DNA from 3 places in the Streptomyces sp. NPDC055254 genome. Region 3 is predicted to be linked to each of the others. Evidence: riboswitches for the same ligand, from Rfam matches in the RefSeq annotation. Region 3 holds a riboswitch; each other region holds the start of a gene.
The links. Region 3 has a riboswitch for cyclic di-AMP ahead of ACWFQ8_RS08215 (M23 family metallopeptidase). Riboswitches for the same ligand answer to the same signal wherever they lie in the genome.
Positions count from the first base shown of each region.

Region 1: it holds a riboswitch for cyclic di-AMP, as region 3 does, so the genes downstream of both, ACWFQ8_RS18995 (transglycosylase family protein) here and ACWFQ8_RS08215 (M23 family metallopeptidase) in region 3, are expected to answer to the same signal.
Region 2: it holds a riboswitch for cyclic di-AMP, as region 3 does, so the genes downstream of both, ACWFQ8_RS05505 (LysM peptidoglycan-binding domain-containing M23 family metallopeptidase) here and ACWFQ8_RS08215 (M23 family metallopeptidase) in region 3, are expected to answer to the same signal.

Region 1 is NZ_JBSGQV010000018.1:53,479-56,743, forward strand. It holds gene ACWFQ8_RS18990 (transglycosylase family protein) at 1-1,000, shown strand, start outside; cyclic di-AMP (ydaO/yuaA leader) riboswitch at 1,276-1,449, shown strand; gene ACWFQ8_RS18995 (transglycosylase family protein) at 1,452-2,162, shown strand; gene eno (phosphopyruvate hydratase) at 2,437-3,265, shown strand, end outside.
Region 2 is NZ_JBSGQV010000003.1:331,839-335,103, forward strand. It holds gene ACWFQ8_RS05495 (aspartate aminotransferase family protein) at 1-443, shown strand, start outside; gene ACWFQ8_RS05500 (tyrosine-protein phosphatase) at 473-1,291, opposite strand; cyclic di-AMP (ydaO/yuaA leader) riboswitch at 1,603-1,780, shown strand; gene ACWFQ8_RS05505 (LysM peptidoglycan-binding domain-containing M23 family metallopeptidase) at 1,783-2,790, shown strand; gene ACWFQ8_RS05510 (SGNH/GDSL hydrolase family protein) at 2,952-3,265, shown strand, end outside.
Region 3 is NZ_JBSGQV010000005.1:289,799-293,063, reverse strand. It holds gene ACWFQ8_RS08220 (M16 family metallopeptidase) at 1-1,131, shown strand, start outside; cyclic di-AMP (ydaO/yuaA leader) riboswitch at 1,316-1,475, shown strand; gene ACWFQ8_RS08215 (M23 family metallopeptidase) at 1,488-2,285, shown strand; gene ACWFQ8_RS08210 (GntR family transcriptional regulator) at 2,469-3,146, shown strand.

The DNA.
Region 1 (3,265 bases), on a different contig from region 3:
CCTGCCGCTGCTCGCGGCGACCAGCGCCTCCGCCGCCGACACCTCCACATGGGACAAGGTCGCCGAATGTGAGAGCGGCGGCGCGTGGAGCGCCAACAGCGGCAGCGGCGCGTACGGCGGGCTCCAGTTCACCCAGGACCAGTGGCGCAACGCCGGTGGGCTGGACTTCGCCGAGCGGCCCGACCTCGCGAGCCGGTCCCAGCAGATCGCCGTGGCCGAGCGGGTGCTCGCCGCGCAGGGACCGCAGGCGTGGTCGCTGTGCGCCTCCTCGGCCGGACTGGTGCAGCAGGGCCCCGCGGCGGAGGTCGACCCCGGCCTGCCGGGCGAGGCCAAGCCGGTGCGCCCCACGCCGTCCCGGCCGGACGACGCGGTGCCGACCACCGGGACCGGTACGCGCCCCACGGACTTCGGGGCGCCGACCCCGGCCCCGGCCGAGAGCCCGTCGCCGACCGCCCCGGAAGGCCCGCTGGCGCCCTCCTTCGGACTGCCCGTCATGCCGGCGCCGGACGACCCGACCACGGCTCCGGTGCAGCCCGCGGACCCGACCGCCCCGGTGCTCCCGGGTGGACCGGGCGCGACCCCGGTGGACCCGACGGCGCCCACCACCCCGCCGGTCACCCCGCCCGCGACCGACCCGACGGCGCCGGCCGCCCCCGGCGCCCCGAGCGCCCCGGGCTCCCCGAGCGCCCCGGCCTCCCCCAGCGCTCCGGCCTCCCCGTCCGCCCCGACGGAGCCGACGGAGCCGACGGCCCAGCTCGCGGGTCCGGCGGCGGGCCTCGGCAAGCACCGCGGCGCGCCCGCCGTCGAGACGCCCGTCACGACGGGCGCCGCGTCGGACCCCACGTACACGGTGAGGGCCGGCGACAGCCTGGCCACCATCGCGGACGCCAACGGCCTCAAGGGGGGCTGGAACGCGCTCTACGAGGCCAACGAGCAGGTCATCGGCGAGGACGCGGACCTCATCAAGCCCGGCCAGAATCTGGATCTAAGCGCGAAATAGGGGCACTTCGGGCACCCGGTACGTGCTGATTGTCGGCTTTCTGTAAGTGAGACATGCGTCTCTTCCGGTCAACTGGCGTGTCCGGCCCCGGGGCTTCCGCAAACCCCGTCCTCACCTGCGCAAACGCGTTCGGGAAGGACGCAAGTAGGCCCGTTTCTCCCCGATGTCGCTCGTTGAACATCGGGGAGAGACCTGTCTACCTTCTGAATCGCTCGCCACCGCGGGCTCCTTCGACCGCATCGCCGAATCCTGCCGGCGGACGGAGGGAACAGTCGTCGCGTCAAGCGCCGAAGGCAGGAGCGGGGGAACCAAGGTAAGTGCCGGGAGCGGCCGTTGAGAGACGGTCACGCCACCGGCTGGGGGTTAAGACGTGCGACCCGATCGCACGGCCGGGCAACTCATCCGCCCGAACCCGACAGCTCACCTCGCAGGCGTCGGTGAGGAGAACTCCATGCTGCTTTCCGGCAAGGGCAAGCACCGCCGCGCCAACAAGGCCGCCCGTATCGTCACGCTCGCCGGCGTCGCCGGTGTCGCCGTCGCCGCACCCCTGATGGCCGCCGGCACCGCCACCGCCGCCACCGCCTCCGAGTGGGACCGCGTCGCGCAGTGCGAGTCCGGTGGCAACTGGGCCATCAACACGGGCAACGGCTACTACGGTGGCCTCCAGTTCTCGTCCTCCACCTGGGCCGCCTTCGGTGGCAAGGCGTACGCCGCGCAGGCCAACCAGGCCTCCAAGTCGCAGCAGATAGCCGTCGCCGAGAAGGTCCTCAAGGGCCAGGGCAAGGGCGCCTGGCCGCACTGCGGCAAGGGCCTGTCGAACTCCTCCTCCGCGGGCGGCTCCACCGAGACCCCGGCCAAGCCGAAGGCCGAGTCGAAGAAGGCCGAGTCGAAGAAGACCGAGTCGAAGAAGGTCGAGCAGAAGGCCGCGCCCAAGCAGGAGACCAAGCGCGCCGAGGCCCCCACCACCCGCTCCGAGCGCCCCGCCGCCGCGGCCCCGAAGACCGGCAACGGTTCGTACGAGGTCAAGGCCGGCGACACGCTGGGCACCATCGCCGAGGTCAACGGCGTCACGGGCGGCTGGGAGAAGCTCTTCGAGCTGAACAAGGACATCGTCTCGGACGCCGATCTGATCTTCCCGGGTCAGAAGCTGAAGCTCAGCTGAACACCGCGGCAACAGCCGCAGCCGTGAGCACACGGCAGGTCCGTCCCCACCGCCCGGCGCGCGTCCCCTCACGCGCCGGGCGGTGGCATGCGCACCGTCAGGACCCCGAAAAACAGAGCCTTATGTCCTAAAAAGCGGGTATTCGGGCCCTTTTTCGTCCCAGGACCCGGGCGGTCGGCGGGCCCAGTGCCCGGAGCCGGTTAGGCTCTAAGCGGCAGGGCCGTCCCACGGCCCGACACGCCACCGCACACCCAGCGTCACATCCCAGAAGGAGATGCTCGTGCCGTCCATCGACGTCGTCGTAGCCCGGGAAATCCTGGACTCCCGAGGCAACCCCACGGTCGAGGTCGAGGTGGGCCTCGACGATGGCAGCACCGGCCGTGCTGCAGTCCCGTCCGGCGCCTCCACCGGTGCATTCGAGGCCATCGAGCTCCGTGACGGTGACCCCAACCGTTACTTCGGCAAGGGTGTCGAGAAGGCCGTCCTCGCCGTCATCGAGCAGATCGGCCCGGAGCTCGTCGGCTACGACGCCACCGAGCAGCGCCTGATCGACCAGGCCATGTTCGACCTGGACGCCACCGACAACAAGGGCTCGCTCGGCGCCAACGCCATCCTCGGCGTGTCCCTCGCCGTCGCGCACGCCGCGTCCGAGGCCTCCGACCTCCCGCTGTTCCGCTACCTCGGCGGCCCGAACGCGCACCTGCTGCCCGTTCCGATGATGAACATCCTCAACGGCGGGTCGCACGCCGACTCCAACGTGGACATCCAGGAGTTCATGATCGCCCCGATCGGCGCGGAGTCCTTCTCCGAGGCGCTGCGCTGGGGTGCCGAGGTCTACCACACCCTCAAGAAGGTCCTGCACACCAAGGGCCTCTCCACCGGCCTGGGCGACGAGGGCGGCTTCGCCCCGAACCTGGAGTCCAACCGCGCCGCGCTCGACCTCATCGTCGAGGCCATCAAGCAGGCCGGCTACACCCCGGGCAAGGACATCGCGCTCGCGCTCGACGTCGCCGCGTCCGAGTTCTACAAGGACGGCAAGTACGAGTTCGAGGGCCAGTCCCGCTCGGCCGCCGAGATGACCGAGTACTACGAGGAGCTCGTCT
Region 2 (3,265 bases), on a different contig from region 3:
TCCTGTCCGTGATGGAGGACGAGGAGGTCGTGGCCAACGCCCGGGCGATGGGCGACCTGCTGCGCGGGCGGCTCGCGGCGATGGTCGACGAGTACGAGCTGCTGCACGAGGTGCGCGGGCGCGGGCTGATGATCGGCATCGAGTTCGGCCGGCCGTCCTCCCTGGGGCTGCGCAGCCGCTGGACCGTGCTCCAGGCGGCCCGCACGGGGCTCTTCGCGCAGATGGTCGTGGTGCCCCTGCTGCAGAAGCACCGGATCCTCACGCAGGTCTCCGGGGACCACCTGGAAGTGATCAAACTGATTCCGCCGCTGATCGTCGACGACCAGGACGTCGACCGGTTCGTCGGGGCCTTCCGGGCGGTCATGGACGAGGCGCACGCCGGCTCGGGGCTGATGTGGGACTTCGGCCGGACGCTGGTGAAGCAGGCGGTGGGCAACCGCTGACGTCCGGCCGGGCCCGGGACCGCGGGCCCCTACGCCAGCAGTCGCTCGCGGAGCCGCGCGAGGGTCTCGGGCGTCAGCCCGAGACCCTCCGCCAGATAGCGCTCGACTGAGCCCCACTGCTCGTCGATGGTCTCGAAAGCGGCGTTCAGGTACTCGGCGCGAGCGTCGAAGAGCGGGGCGAGCAGCTCCATCACCTCGGGGGAGCGGTCCTCGGGGGCGCCGCCGCCCCGGCGTATCCGGTAGCGGCGGTGCGGGGCGTTCGACTCCAGGTAGTCCGCGACGATCGCGTCGCGTTCGACGCCCAGCGCGAGGAGGGTGACGGCGATGGACAGCCCAGCCCGGTCCTTGCCCGCCGCGCAGTGCATCAGGGCCGGGACGCTGTCCTCCGCGAGCGCGTGCACCACCCGGCTGTGCTCGGCGGTGCGGTGCCTGATCATCTGGCGGTAGGAGTTCGCCATCCGGGCCGCGGCCTTTCCGTCGCCGAGGACGGAGCGGAGCTGTTCGAGGTCGCCCTCGCGGACCATCTTCCAGAACTCCCGGCCGTCCGCGGGGTCCGAGAGCGGGATGTTGACGTTCCGTACGCCGGGCAGCTCGATGTCGGCGCCCTCCAGGGAGTGGTCGGCGTTGTTGCGGAAGTCGAAGACGGTGTGGAGGCCGAGCGAGGCGAGGAATTCTGCATCGGTATCGGTGGCATGTGCCAGATGTCCGCTTCGAAACAGTCGTCCCGGCCTGACCCTTCGCCCGTCCACGGTCGGCAACCCGCCCACATCGCGGAAATTGCGCACACCGGACAACTCCGGCTCGGGCTGCGGCTGTGCGGGCGGCGCCAGGGGTATCTGCTGGGTCACGGGAACTCCTCCACTGCGTCGTGGCGTGTCCGAATTGGGCTACTTGGCACTAACTTGCCGTAGACGGAGGCCAGATCGCGCGCCTCCCCGTGAGCCAGATCATACGGTGACCGTGCGTGCCTGATCGCGGAAGGCGAATGGCCCAGCCAGGGCGGTTGTTGGCGGGGTGGAATGGACAGAGGGTGACCGGAATTCCGTCGATCCCTCACCCCTGTGAATCCGTCCGGGAATTCATGGCTTGTTACCTGCGGTCGGACTCGATTACCTTCGCGATCGATCCGGGTGGACCGCCTAATCCTGCCGCCTCCCGGAAACCGCACCCGACTATTCATCGCGCGCGGCAGGAGCGGGGGACCCAGGTAAGCCGCTGTTCCGGATCTCCGTATCCGGACAGCTCGGGGTGAAGCCGTACATGTCTCGCACATGGACGGCCGGACATCTCCAGTCCGAACCCGACAGCTCACCTCGTAGGCGACGGAGAGGAATTCGCCATGCCTGCAAAGGGTAAGCACCGCCGTCCCAAGTCCCTCTCGATATCGCGCGGTTTCGCCGCCGCCGGTACCGGTGGCGCAGCCCTCGCGCTGCCGCTGATGGGTGCCGCCGGCGCCCAGGCGGCCGGCGCGCCGGCCGCGGTCCCCGCGGTGGCCCCCGCCGCGGCGCCGCAGCTCCAGACCCAGGCGCCGGTGTCGCTTCAGGCGGCGCCCGCGACGGCGCAGGCCGCCCCGGCCGTGTACACGGTCGTGCCGGGCGACTACCTCTCCAAGATCGCGGCCGAGCGGCAGCTGTCCGGCGGCTGGGAGCGGCTGTACGCCGACAACCGCGAGGCCGTCGGCTCCGACCCGTCGCTGATCCATCCCGGCCTCAAGCTCACGCTCGGCGCTGCGGGCAAGGCCGCCCCGACGCAGGCCGCCCCGGCCCCGGCGCCCGCCGAGAAGTCCTCCCAGAAGGCCCCGGCGGCCGGCAAGGGTTCCGCGACCGAGCAGGACGAGCCCGCCGCGGCTCCCGTCCGCAAGCCGCAGTCGCAGCCGAAGCAGCAGTCGCAGGGCGCCGGCACCTCCACCGGTTCCGCGGCGGGCTCGAACACCGTCGCCGCGGGCGGCTTCGTGGCTCCCGTCAGCGGCGGGGTCTCCACCCAGTACCGGGTCGCGGGTGCCATGTGGTCCTCCGGCTACCACACCGGGCTCGACTTCATGGCGAGCTCCGGCACCACCGTCAAGGCCGTCGGCGCGGGCACCGTGGTCTCCGCCGGCTGGAGCGGTTCGTACGGCAACGAGGTCGTCATCCGGCACGAGGACGGCAAGTACTCCCAGTACGCCCACCTGTCCTCGCTGTCCGTCTCGTCCGGCCAGAGCGTCACCGCCGGCCAGCGCATCGGCCTCTCCGGCTCCACGGGCAACTCGACCGGTCCGCACCTGCACTTCGAGATCCGCACGGGCCCGTCCTACGGCTCGGACATCAACCCGCTGAGCTACCTCCGCTCGAAGGGTGTGACCATCTGACGGCACCCGCCGTCCGGCACCGACACGCGTGAGGCCGGGACCCGAGGGGGGTCCCGGCCTCACGCGCACGTATTCCTCGTCCCCGGGTGGTACAGATCACGGTCCGTCAACCCCTCAATACGTTGGCGTAGGTCGTGCGCGAGAGTGAAGGATGGGCTCTCGTGGCAGCGACGACGACGACACTCAAGACCATCGGCTCGTACGCGGCGATCGGGGACAGCTTCACCGAGGGTGTGGGGGACCCGGGACCGGGGGGCACCTATCTCGGCTGGGCGGACCGGTTCGCCGTCCTTCTGGCCGATCAGCGCGACGAGAACGACTTCCGCTACGCGAACCTGGCCGTCCGGGGGCGGCTCCTCGACCAGATCGTGGCCGAGCAGGTACCGAGGGCGAAGAGGCTCGGCCCGGACCTGGTGACCTTCTGCGCGGGCGGCAACGACATCATCCGGCCGGGCAGCGACCCGGACGACGTGGC
Region 3 (3,265 bases):
GAGGAGTTCGCGGCCGAGCTGGAGCGCTGCGGCGCCAACCTCGACGCGCACGCCGACCACCCGGGCCTGCGGGTCTCCCTGGAGGTCCCGGCCTCCCGCCTGCACAAGGCGCTCGGCCTGCTCGCCGAGGCGCTGCGCGCGCCCGCCTTCGACGACGCCGAGGTCGACCGCCTGGTGCGCAACCGCCTCGACGAGATCCCGCACGAGCTGGCCAACCCCCAGCGCCGCGCCGCGATGCAGCTCTCCAAGGAGCTCTTCCCGGCGTCCCTGCGGATGTCCCGGCCGCGCCAGGGCACCGAGGAGACCGTCGCCCGTATCGACGCCTCGGCCGTACGCGCCTTCTACGAGGCCCACGTACGCCCCGCCACGGCCACCGCGGTGATCGTCGGCGACCTGACCGGCATCGATCTGGACGCCGTCCTCGCGGACACCCTCGGCGCCTGGACGGGCAACACCGCCGAGCCCGTCCCCGTACCGCCGGTGACCGCCGACGACACCGGCCGCGTGGTCATCGTGGACCGCCCCGGCGCGGTCCAGACGCAGCTGCTCATCGGCCGGATCGGACCCGATCGGCACGACCGGGTCTGGGCGGCCCAGGTGCTCGGCACCTACTGCCTCGGCGGCACCCTGACCTCCCGTCTGGACAAGGTGCTGCGCGAGGAGAAGGGATACACCTACGGCGTGCGCTCCTTCGGCCAGGTTCTGCGCTCCACGGCCGACGGCAAGGGCGCCTCGATGCTCGCCATCAGCGGCTCGGTGGACACCCCGAACACCGGTCCGGCGCTGGCAGACCTCTGGAAGGTGCTGCGCACCCTCGCAGAGGGCGGCCTGACCGACACCGAACGGGACGTGGCGGTGCAGAACTTGGTGGGCGTGGCCCCGCTGAAGTTCGAGACGGCGTCCTCGGTCGCCGGCACCCTCGCCGACCAGGTCGAGCAGGAGCTGCCGGACGACTACCAGGCGCGGTTGTACGCACAGCTCGCCGAGACCGGCACCGTGGAGGCGACGTCGGCGGTCGTGGCCGCCTTCCCGGCGGACCGGCTGGTCACCGTCCTGGTGGGCGACGCGGCGCAGATCGAGGAGCCCGTGCGGGCTCTCGGGATCGGTGAGGTGAGCGTCGTCTCCAACTGACGCTTGAGGAAAGGGGTTCCGGCAGCTTGTCTGCCGGGGCCCCTTTTGTCCGTTTAGTCGCGAGGTTGCTTTTATGGGGTGTGGCGTACGCAACAAAATGGCGTCTCTGTTTGGCGATTGACTGATGATCCGCCTAGCGTCACCCGTGCTGTCCGTCAGTCGTATCCGCCGCATCCGCGGCACCGGGCAGCGATCGCCGAGTCCCCGTCAGGCGCGAGCCTGGGGAGCCGGGGACCCACATCAGTCCCTGGGGTGAATCGGACCGCCTCGCAAGAGGAGGCCCGTAGGAGACCTTCCTGCTCCGAACCCGTCAGCTAACCCGGTAGGCGAGAGGGAAGGAAAGGATCAACCCCTTCATGGCGTTTGGCAGTCGTGCCGCCGGCAAGCACCGCGGTTCCAGCCGTCTGAGCCGCAAGAGCGCCGGGTACGCCGGCATCGCGGCCCTCGCCACCACCGGTGTGGTCGGCTCCCTCGCCGGTCCGGCCTTCGCGGCGGACAGCGGCAACGGAAACTCCTTCCAGGACAACGCGCTGGGCGCCGTCGTCGTCGCCGAGGACCTCGCCGGCGACATCGAGGACCAGGCCGAGTCCCAGCAGCGTGCCGCCGAGCACGCCGCCGCCAAGGCCCGGGCCGAGGCCGACGCCAAGCAGCGTGCCGCCGAGGCCAAGCGCCTCGCCGAGGCCAAGGCGAAGGCCGAGCGCGAGGCCGCCGAGCGTGCGGCCCGCGAGGAGGAGCGCAAGCGCCTCAACACCTTCGTCGCCCCGGTCGACGGCTCGTACGTGAGCACCCAGTACCACGCCGGCGGGGCCATGTGGTCCTCCGGCAGCCACACCGGCATCGACTTCCATGCCGCCTCGGGCTCCAAGGTCCGCGCGGTGGGCGTCGGCACCGTCGTCGAAGCCGGTTGGGGCGGGGCCTACGGCAACAACGTCGTCATCAAGCACAACGACGGCACCTACACCCAGTACGCGCACCTGAACTCGCTGAACGTCTCCGTCGGTCAGCAGGTCACCCCCGGGCAGCAGATCGGCCTGTCGGGCTCCACCGGCAACTCCAGCGGCCCGCACCTGCACTTCGAGGCCCGCAGCGGCGCCGACTACGGCTCGGACATCGACCCGGTCGCGTACCTGCGCTCGCACGGCGTCAGCCTCTGACCCGTACGGCATCGCTTCACCGAGGACCCCGGCTCGTCGAGCCGGGGTCCTTCGCGTCGTACCGGCGGGCAAATGTTTCGTATTTCCGGCCGCTCTCGGAAATTATCGTGTGTTGCAATAGAGTCGCAGCACCCACGAGTATGTCCATGGCGGTGGCAGTCGGAAATAGGGGGAGGTCCGGTTTTGCGTATTCCTGCGCACGCGGTATGCACAGCCATCCGCGACGACATCGTCTCCGGGGTCTTCGAACCGGGCGGCAGGCTGACCGAGGAGGTCCTGGCGCGCCGGTACGGAGTCTCGCGGGTCCCGGTCCGCGAGGCCCTGCGGACCCTGGAGTCCGAGGGGTTCGTGACCACCCGCCGGCACGCCGGCGCCTGCGTGGCCGAGCCGACCGAGCAGGAGGCCGCCGACCTCCTGGAACTGCGGATGCTGCTGGAGCCCCTGGCGGCGGCCCGCGCCGCCCGCCGGCGCACCGAGGCGCACCTGAAGGTGCTGCGGGGGCTGGTCAGGCTGGGGCAGGAGCGGGCCGGGCGGGGCCAGGGGGAGGATCTGCGCTCCCTGGGGGGCTGGTTCCACGAGACGCTCGCCCAGGCCTCGGGCAGCCCCGGCCTGATCGCGCTGCTCACCCAGATGCGGCGCAAGGTCGCCTGGATGTACGCGGTGGAGGCCCCGGTCCGGCCGGTGGACTCCTGGGCGGAGCACGGCGCGATCGTGGACGCGGTGGCGCGCGGGGACGCCGAGCGGGCGCGCGCGCTGGCGGCGATGCACGCCGACCGGGCCGTGGCGGCCCACCGGCCGAGGCCGCGCGCCGCGGTGAGTACTTCGCAACCTGCCGTAAACACGCCGAGCGGCCGGCATTAACAGTGGCCGTATACAAAGGACGGATATACGCGCGCCGTGGCCGTAATGACGGACCGGCGTGAATTCAGGGCTGCATTGAATTCGCCGGCGATGTGCGGCCGCCGGATTCCGGCGCGCAG